Regions from separate parts of the Cedecea sp. NFIX57 genome, predicted to be linked through region 1. Evidence: predicted binding sites of a transcription regulator. Region 1 holds the regulator's gene; the other holds the start of a gene.
The links. The regulator LexA, encoded in region 1, represses DNA repair genes until DNA is damaged. The targets are predictions, from matches to a motif close to TNCTGTATGTACATACAGNA.
Positions count from the first base shown of each region.

Region 2: rmuC (DNA recombination protein RmuC) is a predicted target of LexA. The motif match lies at 2,327-2,346, and genes of this name have one in related genera.

Region 1 covers NZ_FXAS01000011.1:40,149-44,512, forward strand. The annotation lists gene plsB (glycerol-3-phosphate 1-O-acyltransferase PlsB) at 1-754, opposite strand, end outside; gene B9Y90_RS11295 (diacylglycerol kinase) at 886-1,254, shown strand; gene lexA (transcriptional repressor LexA) at 1,364-1,972, shown strand; gene dinF (MATE family efflux transporter DinF) at 2,050-3,384, shown strand; gene B9Y90_RS11310 (CsbD family protein) at 3,620-3,829, shown strand; gene zur (zinc uptake transcriptional repressor Zur) at 3,901-4,364, opposite strand, start outside.
Region 2 covers NZ_FXAS01000025.1:6,263-10,626, reverse strand. The annotation lists gene metE (5-methyltetrahydropteroyltriglutamate--homocysteine S-methyltransferase) at 1-365, shown strand, start outside; gene B9Y90_RS18975 (dienelactone hydrolase family protein) at 403-1,230, opposite strand; gene udp (uridine phosphorylase) at 1,485-2,246, shown strand; gene rmuC (DNA recombination protein RmuC) at 2,388-3,821, shown strand; gene ubiE (bifunctional demethylmenaquinone methyltransferase/2-methoxy-6-polyprenyl-1,4-benzoquinol methylase UbiE) at 3,913-4,364, shown strand, end outside.

The DNA of each region.
Region 1 (4,364 bases):
TCAGGGCAACGGCGTTTTGCTGCGCTTTCTCATGGGAGATCTTCTTGCTGCGGGCTTCATCTTCTACCGCGCGGGCAATCGCTTTTGACGCCAGCAGCTTGTTAAAGAGATCCTGGCGAACCGGCAGGCGCGGGCCAACGGCGGCCAGACGCTGGCGGGCAAAGTGAGTGCGCGCCACGCGAGCCAGTTTTTGGGCGATAATCTTGTCCGTGCCGTGTTCGGTTGCCATACGGCGAAGCGAAACGGGCGGTGAGAAACGCACGAAGCTATCGCGACCCAGCCAGGAAACCGCAAAGAATTTCTGGACGCCGTTCAGCGTGCGTAAAGGCGGATTGATTTCCCCTTTTTCACGCCCTGGCGAGCGGCCGAACATCACGGAAACCGGCACCATCTGCACATCGAGATCGGGATTGCTGCGGTGCAGATCCAGATAATCGTGGAACAGTTTTACCGACTCTTCTTTTGGCGTGTAATAGGTGAAGACGCGCGGCCCGCCGTGGATAAACACGTAGCGCGGCAGCAGTACGCCGTCAATTTCCAGAGGTTCCAGCGGGTCGGGCAGATCGTGATCCAGACATTGGGCACGCAGCGTCAGTAAGTCTGCCTTAGAATTGTAGGGCAGGACGTACATGATGGGGCGTGAAGGGTCCAGACCGAGTTCGGTTTGTGGATCCGCCGGAATAGACTTGCTCTTTACCAGAACGCTTAATGGTAAATTCAGTAATTTGTAGTAAATTCTTGGCCAGCCTGACATAAATGATGTAAAGCCTCAGGTTAATAATGCAAATGCGCCGCAAGGATATCAGAAACTCTGGGGAATTTCTGTGGCGCTGCGATTTAGACTCAATGAGCATTGATGCTCAATCTTTAAAAAGGTTTCCTTGAATGGCGAATAATACCACCGGCATCACCCGCATTATTAAGGCTGCAGGCTACTCATGGAAGGGGCTCCGTGCGGCCTGGATCAACGAAGCTGCCTTTCGTCAGGAGGGCGTGGCTGCGGTTATCGCTATCGCCATCGCCTGCTGGCTGGATGTGGACCCCATCACGCGTATTTTACTGATTGGCTCGGTGGTTTTGGTGATGATTGTCGAAATCCTCAACAGCGCCATTGAAGCACTGGTTGACCGTGTTGGCACCGAGTACCACGAGCTTTCAGGGCGAGCCAAAGATATGGGTTCAGCCGCCGTATTGATAGCGATTATCCTTGCGGTTGCGACCTGGGCCACCTTGCTTTGGTCACATTTGCGATAGCTCTTCCAGAATAGTTTAAGTCGCTGGTTTTTTGCTTAATTTGTGGTTTCAAAATCGCCCGGGGCTGTATATACTCACAGCATGACTGTATAAACACCCAGGGGGCGGAATGAAAGCACTAACTACCAGGCAGCAAGAGGTGTTTGATCTCATTCGGGATCATATCAACCAGACCGGCATGCCACCTACGCGCGCCGAAATTGCACAACGTCTGGGGTTCCGTTCTCCAAACGCCGCGGAAGAGCATCTGAAAGCGCTGGCACGTAAAGGTGCCATTGAGATTGTTTCTGGCGCATCACGCGGCATTCGTCTGCTGGTTGAAGAAGAAAATGGCCTGCCGCTGGTGGGCCGTGTTGCAGCCGGTGAGCCGCTGCTGGCGCAGCAGCACATCGAAGGCCACTACCAGGTTGACCCTTCTCTGTTCAAACCGAATGCCGATTTCCTGCTGCGCGTCAGCGGCATGTCGATGAAAGATATCGGCATCATGGACGGTGATTTATTAGCGGTACACAAAACTCAGGACGTACGTAATGGCCAGGTCGTTGTCGCGCGTATCGACGATGAAGTGACCGTAAAACGCCTGAAAAAGCAGGGTAACACCGTGCACCTGCTGCCGGAAAACAGCGAATTCCAGCCTATTGTGGTCGATCTTCGCGAGCAGAGTTTTAGCATTGAAGGCCTGGCCGTCGGGGTTATCCGCAACGGTGAATGGCTGTAACGCCTCTTCCGGTGGTGCGGTAAATATGCCGTGCCACCTGCTTTAAATTCCCCTCTATTATCCTCTGGATCATTCCCATGCGATTCTTTTCGTCAACGGATGGTGCGCTGTGGCGGCTTGCGCTGCCGATGATTTTTTCCAACATTACCGTGCCGTTACTGGGCCTGGTCGATACCGCGGTCATTGGCCATCTTGATAGCCCAACCTATCTCGGCGGGGTCGCTATCGGTGCCACGGCGACCAGTTTCCTCTTTATGCTGCTGCTTTTTCTGCGCATGAGCACCACCGGGTTAACGGCACAGGCGTTTGGCGCGAACGATCCGCAGCGACTGGCGCGCGCGCTGGTTCAACCCCTGATGCTGGCGCTGATAGCCGGGCTGGCTATCGTGGTCCTGCGTTATCCACTGATCAACCTTGCGCTGCACGTTGTTGGCGGCAATGACGAGGTGCTGTATCAGGCAAGGCGCTTCCTGGAAATCCGCTGGCTGAGCGCCCCCGCATCGCTGGCTAACCTCGTGCTGTTAGGCTGGCTGCTGGGCGTTCAGTATGCGCGAGCGCCGGTCATTCTGTTGGTCGTCGGCAACCTGATTAATATCGTGCTCGATCTCTGGCTGGTGATGGGGCTGCACATGAACGTGCAGGGGGCGGCGCTGGCCACGGCGGTGTCCGAATATGCCACGTTTATCATCGGCCTAGTGATGGTGCGCAAAGTGATGAAGCTGCGGGGCATCAGTTGGGCTCGTCTTAAAACGGCCTGGCAGGGGGATTTGCGTAAGCTGCTGGCGCTTAATCGCGACATCATGCTGCGTTCGCTGCTGCTGCAAATCTGCTTTGCTTCTATCACCATTTTTGGTGCGCGTCTTGGCAGTGAAATTGTCGCCGTTAACGCCGTACTGATGACGCTGCTGACCTTCACCGCCTATGCGCTCGATGGCTTTGCTTACGCCGTGGAGGCCCATTCAGGGCAGGCTTACGGGGCGCGTAACCGTGGGCAGTTGCTCGAGGTTTGGGGGGCTGCGTGCAGGCAGGCGGGGCTGGTTGCGATAGCGTTTGCCGCTATTTATGCCTTTGCCGGGGAGCAAATTGTTGCCCTGCTTACCTCTCTGCCGGAGCTTCGTGTTCTGGCAAACCATTATCTTGCCTGGCAGGTTATTTTGCCGGTAGTGGGCGTTTGGTGCTACCTGCTGGATGGCATGTTTATCGGCGCGACACGGGGTGCCGAAATGCGAAACAGCATGGCGGTTGCGGCATTGGGTTTTGGCGTGACGATGCTTACGCTGCCTTTGTGGGGCAACCACGCCCTGTGGCTGTCGCTGGCGGTGTTTTTAGCCTTGCGCGGCCTGTCGCTTGGCGTCATCTGGCGACGCCACTGGCGCAATAACACCTGGTTCGCTGCATCGGGCAGCCATTGATCGCGCTGCCTGACGCTCGTTAACCCATCTTCTATCGTGCTGATTTCTCTTTTTTAAGGCGAGGAATTAGCATGTCATCGCTTTTAATGATGGTTAAAGATTCTGAGTTTTAAATTTAACTCAGAATCCTTGTCTACAATTACCTTTACATCCAGCAGACAGTGGGTGTGCTCCAGAAAGTCAGCATCCTGCAGCCCGGATGCACAAACCTAAACCGAACGATGAGGAGATGACGATGAATAAGGACGAAATCGGCGGTAACTGGAAGCAGTTCAAAGGTACGATCAAAGAGAAATGGGGTAAGCTGACCGATGACGATATGACCGTCATCGAAGGGAAGCGTGACCAGCTGGTGGGTAAAATCCAGGAACGCTACGGCTACGCCAAAGACCAGGCAGAGAAAGAAGTGAAGGACTGGGAGTCCGGGAGCAAATACCGCTGGTAACCTGGCGGCCCCTCAAATGTGCTACTCAGTAAGACCAATCCTGCCCGGGTACAAGGACGTACCACTCCCTCTTAACGCTTTTTCTTTGGCTGCACTGAATGATCGTGATTGCAGGCGTCGTGGTGGCTACAGGCTTCCACTTCCGAGCAATCCGCACACAATCCGTGAGCTTCAATCACGTTATGGCGCAGGGTAAATCCCATTTTGGATGCCAGTTTCTGCATAATATCTTCCACACCCTGAGCCGCTTGCTCTTTTACCGCTCCGCATCTGTCGCAGATAAACATGGCGGAAGAGTGGGTTGGATGATCGATAAAATTACACAGTACGTAACTGTTGTTGGATTCCACACGGTGAACAAAACCTTGCTCTAGCAGAAAATCCAGCGCGCGATAAACCGTTGGAGGCTTAGCCTGTGGCTCGCTAACGCGCAGGAGATCCAGCAGGTCGTAGGCGCTGATGGCGCCGGTTTGCTCGGCCATAAGGCGCAAAACCTCGAGACGCTGCGGCGTCAGGCGTACATTGCGTTGCAGGC
Region 2 (4,364 bases), on a different contig from region 1:
GAGATGACACCCAAATCCACACCCACATGTGCTACTGCGAGTTCAACGACATCATGGACTCCATTGCGGCGCTGGATGCGGACGTGATCACCATCGAAACTTCCCGTTCCGATATGGATCTGCTGGAGGCGTTTAAAGAGTTCGAGTACCCGAATGAAATCGGGCCGGGGGTATACGACATCCACTCTCCAAACGTTCCGGATGTGCAATGGATTGAAGCCCTGCTCAAGAAAGCGGCGGAATCCGTTCCGGCAGAGCGCTTGTGGGTTAACCCTGACTGCGGCCTGAAAACCCGTGGCTGGCCGGAAACCCGTGCGGCGCTGGCAAACATGGTACAAGCGGCTCAGAATCTGCGCACTGCTTGATGCTAAGAGTAAAGGGGGCTTTTCGCCCCCTTTCTTATTACTTCCTCACGCCATAGCGTTTAAACCACGCCAGCATTCTTTCCCAACCATCTTTGGCCGACTCTTCATGGTAGCTCGGGCGATAATCTGCGTTAAAAGCATGCCCGGCTTCCGGGTAAACAATGATTTCCGCATTGGCATTGGCCGCTCTTAGTGCCTGGCGCATGGTCTCAACGCTTTCCTGAGAGATCCCGGTATCCTGGCCACCATACAGGCCTAGCACTGGCGCATTAAGATTGACGGCGATATCTACCGGGTGGTGATGAGAGTTCAACGTCTTTTCACCTGTCAGCTTGCCGTACCAGGCGACGGCCGCTTTGAGCTGTGGATTGTGTGCCGCATAAAGCCAGGCGATTCGCCCGCCCCAGCAAAAACCGGTGACCATCAGGCGGTGCGCGTCGCCGCCGTTGCGTGAAGCCCAACTTGCCACATGGTCAAGATCGCCCAGCACCTGGTTGTCCGGTACTTTTGAGACCAGGCCGCTTAACAACGTGGGAATATCGGCGAAGTCACCCGGTTCGCCCTGGCGAAAATAGAGCTCCGGGGCAATGGCCAGGTAGCCTTCAAGCGCCAGCCGGCGACAGAGATCGCGGATATGTTCGTGTACGCCAAAAATCTCCTGAATGACAATAACGACCGGCAGCGGGCCATCGGCATTTTTGGGCCTGGCGTGGTAAGCCGGCATATTGTCGCCCTGGCTTGGAATTGACGTTTCCCCAGAAAGAATAGCGTCGTCCGGCGTTAGCAAAGCGGTGGGGGCGATGGGTGAGGCCGCCGGTGCGAAACCTTCGCCCGGTGTGTTATGTGTTGTTTGCTTTTGTTTCATGGTTTTCTCCGAACCAGCATTAGCGCAGTGTGATAACTATAGCCAGGATTAGTAGCAAATCTGGCGGGCAAAAAACGCCGTCAAAGTTCAAAAAATAGCCCGATCGACACTTAATTGTGATGCTGATCGCATATGAGCATACAAATAATGTAATTTGTTTCATTCAAAGTGAGCGTCATCACGAAATTATGCTCAGGGGTTCTGTAAAGTGTCGCTTTGCTTCTCCTGAAACCTACTCAACAGAGGAGTCTGTTATGTCCAAGTCTGATGTTTTCCATCTCGGCCTCACTAAAAATGACCTGCAAGGGGCTACGCTTGCCATCGTCCCAGGCGATCCTGAGCGTGTGGAAAAAATCGCCGCGCTGATGGACAAGCCGGTTAAGCTGGCTTCCCACCGTGAATTCACTTCCTGGCGCGCCGAACTCGACGGCAAGCCGGTTATCATCTGTTCTACCGGTATCGGCGGCCCATCGACCTCTATTGCTGTTGAAGAACTGGCGCAGCTTGGCATCCGTACTTTCCTGCGCGTCGGGACGACCGGGGCGATTCAGCCGAACATCAACGTGGGCGATGTGCTTGTGACCACCGCCTCCGTTCGCCTTGATGGTGCCAGCCTGCACTTCGCGCCTATGGAATACCCGGCTGTGGCAGACTTCGCATGTACCACTGCGCTGGTTGAAGCGGCAAAAGCCGTGGGCGCAACGACGCACATCGGCGTGACCGCATCCTCCGACACCTTCTACCCTGGGCAGGAGCGTTACGACACGCTGTCCGGCCGCGTAGTTAGCCGCTTCAAAGGCTCAATGAAAGAGTGGCAGGAAATGGGCGTGATGAACTATGAAATGGAATCCGCCACGCTGCTGACCATGTGTTCAAGCCAGGGCCTGCGTGCGGGTATGGTTGCTGGAGTAATCGTGAACCGTACTCAGCAAGAGATCCCTAATGCGGAAACCATGAAGAAAACGGAAAGCCACGCGGTGAAAATCGTGGTCGAGGCGGCGCGTCGCCTGCTGTAGTTTTGCTTTTCCGTTCATAAGGCCGGCGCTCGCCGGCTTTTTTTATGCTTTGCGCACTCCCTTCCGGAAAATCCCTTTTCATCTGGACATTTATACAGCAGAATTTTATTTTGCCGATGTTGATATCGTTTTGGGGGATGCATGGATATTTCACTGTTGTTTGGGCTGGGCATCGGGCTGGTGGGCTTGCTGACCGGCTGGCTTATCGCCAGTCTGCGTGCGGCACAGCGGCTGTCGGCTTTACATGAAGAACAGCGTGAAATCTACGGTGAGCTTACAGCCGCGCGGCAGGAGCTTCAGCAAAACCAGCACTGGCGGGAAGAGTGCGACCAGCTTAACCGTGAAGTCCGCACCCAAATGGAAATTAACAGCGGGCAGGAAGCAGATATCCGTGAATTAACCACATTGCTGGAGCAAACGCGGCTCAATGCTGAAGACAAGCACCGTCAAATGCTCAATAGCGAGCAGCGCCTGAATGAGCAGTTTGAGAATCTGGCCCACCGTATTTTTGAGCAAAGCGGGCGCAAAGTTGAAGAGCAGAACCGCCAAAGCCTGAACATGTTGCTCTCTCCACTTCGTGAGCAGCTCGATGGTTTCCGTCGCCAGGTCCAGGAAAGTTTTGGTCAGGAGGCCCGTGAACGCCATACGCTGACGCACGAAATCCGTAACCTGCAGCAGCTCAATGCACAAATGGCGCAAGAGGCGCTCAATCTCACCAAAGCGCTAAAGGGCGACAACAAAACCCAGGGTAACTGGGGGGAAGTGGTGTTAACTCGGGTACTGGAAGCTTCTGGCCTGCGTGAAGGCCATGAGTATCAGACTCAGGTGAATATCCAGCTCGAAAATAACAGCCGCATGCAGCCGGATGTTATCGTTCGCCTGCCGCAGGGCAAAGACGTTGTTATTGATGCAAAAATGACGCTGGTGGCCTACGAGCGTTACTTCAATGGTGAAGATGAACTCACGCGTGAAAGTGCGCTGAATGAACACATCGCCGCTATCCGCAGCCATATTCGCCTTCTGGGCCGTAAGGATTACCAGCAACTGCCGGGGTTGCGTTCCCTGGACTACGTGTTGATGTTTATTCCCGTTGAGCCCGCTTTCCTGCTGGCTATCGACAGACAGCCTGAACTGATTAGCGAAGCGCTGAAAAATAACATTATGCTGGTGAGCCCGACGACGCTGCTGGTGGCGTTGCGCACGATTGCTAACCTGTGGCGCTATGAACATCAAAGCCGTAATGCCCAACAAATCGCCGACAGGGCGGGGCGACTGTACGATAAAATGCGCCTGTTCGTGGATGATATGTCTGCCATTGGGCAAAGCCTCGATAAGGCCCAGGACAACTATCGGCAGGCGATGAAAAAGCTTTCGTCCGGGCGTGGGAATATCCTGGTTCAGGCTGATGCGTTTCGCGGGCTTGGCGTAGAAGTCAAACGTGAGATGAATCCAGATCTGGTTGAACGCGCTCGTCAGGAAGATGAGGATGATTCGGCGCGACTGGGCCATGAGGGCGAAGAACCTGAGGCTGAATTCGATGCTTTGTCTTCATTGCGCACAGGTGAAGAGCGTTAAACTGAGGCTGAGTAGCACGGTTGAATCATAGGGCTTTCGCGCCCATTCTGTTACACTTCCCGAACATTTTCTTGATTAAGCAGGCATTGAGATGGTTGATGAATCCCAGGAGTCCGGATCCCAGGAAACAACGCACTTTGGCTTCCGTACCGTAGCTAAAGAGCAAAAGGTCGATATGGTGGCGAACGTGTTCCACTCTGTTGCGGCGAAATACGACGTAATGAACGACCTGATGTCTTTTGGTATCCACAGGTTGTGGAAACGCTACACGATAGATTGTAGCGGTGTGCGTCGTGGCCAGCGCGTGCTGGATCTTGCGGGCGGTACGGGCGATCTGACGGCGAAATTTTCTCGTCTGGTCGGTGAGACCGGTGAAGTCGTATTGGCCGATATTAACGATTCGATGCTGAAAATGGGGCGTGAAAAGCTGCGCAATATCGGCATTGTGGGGAACGTCAGATACGTGCAGGCTAACGCCGAAGCGCTGCCATTCCCGGACAACACCTTTGACTGCATCACCATCTCCTTTGGCCTGCGTAACGT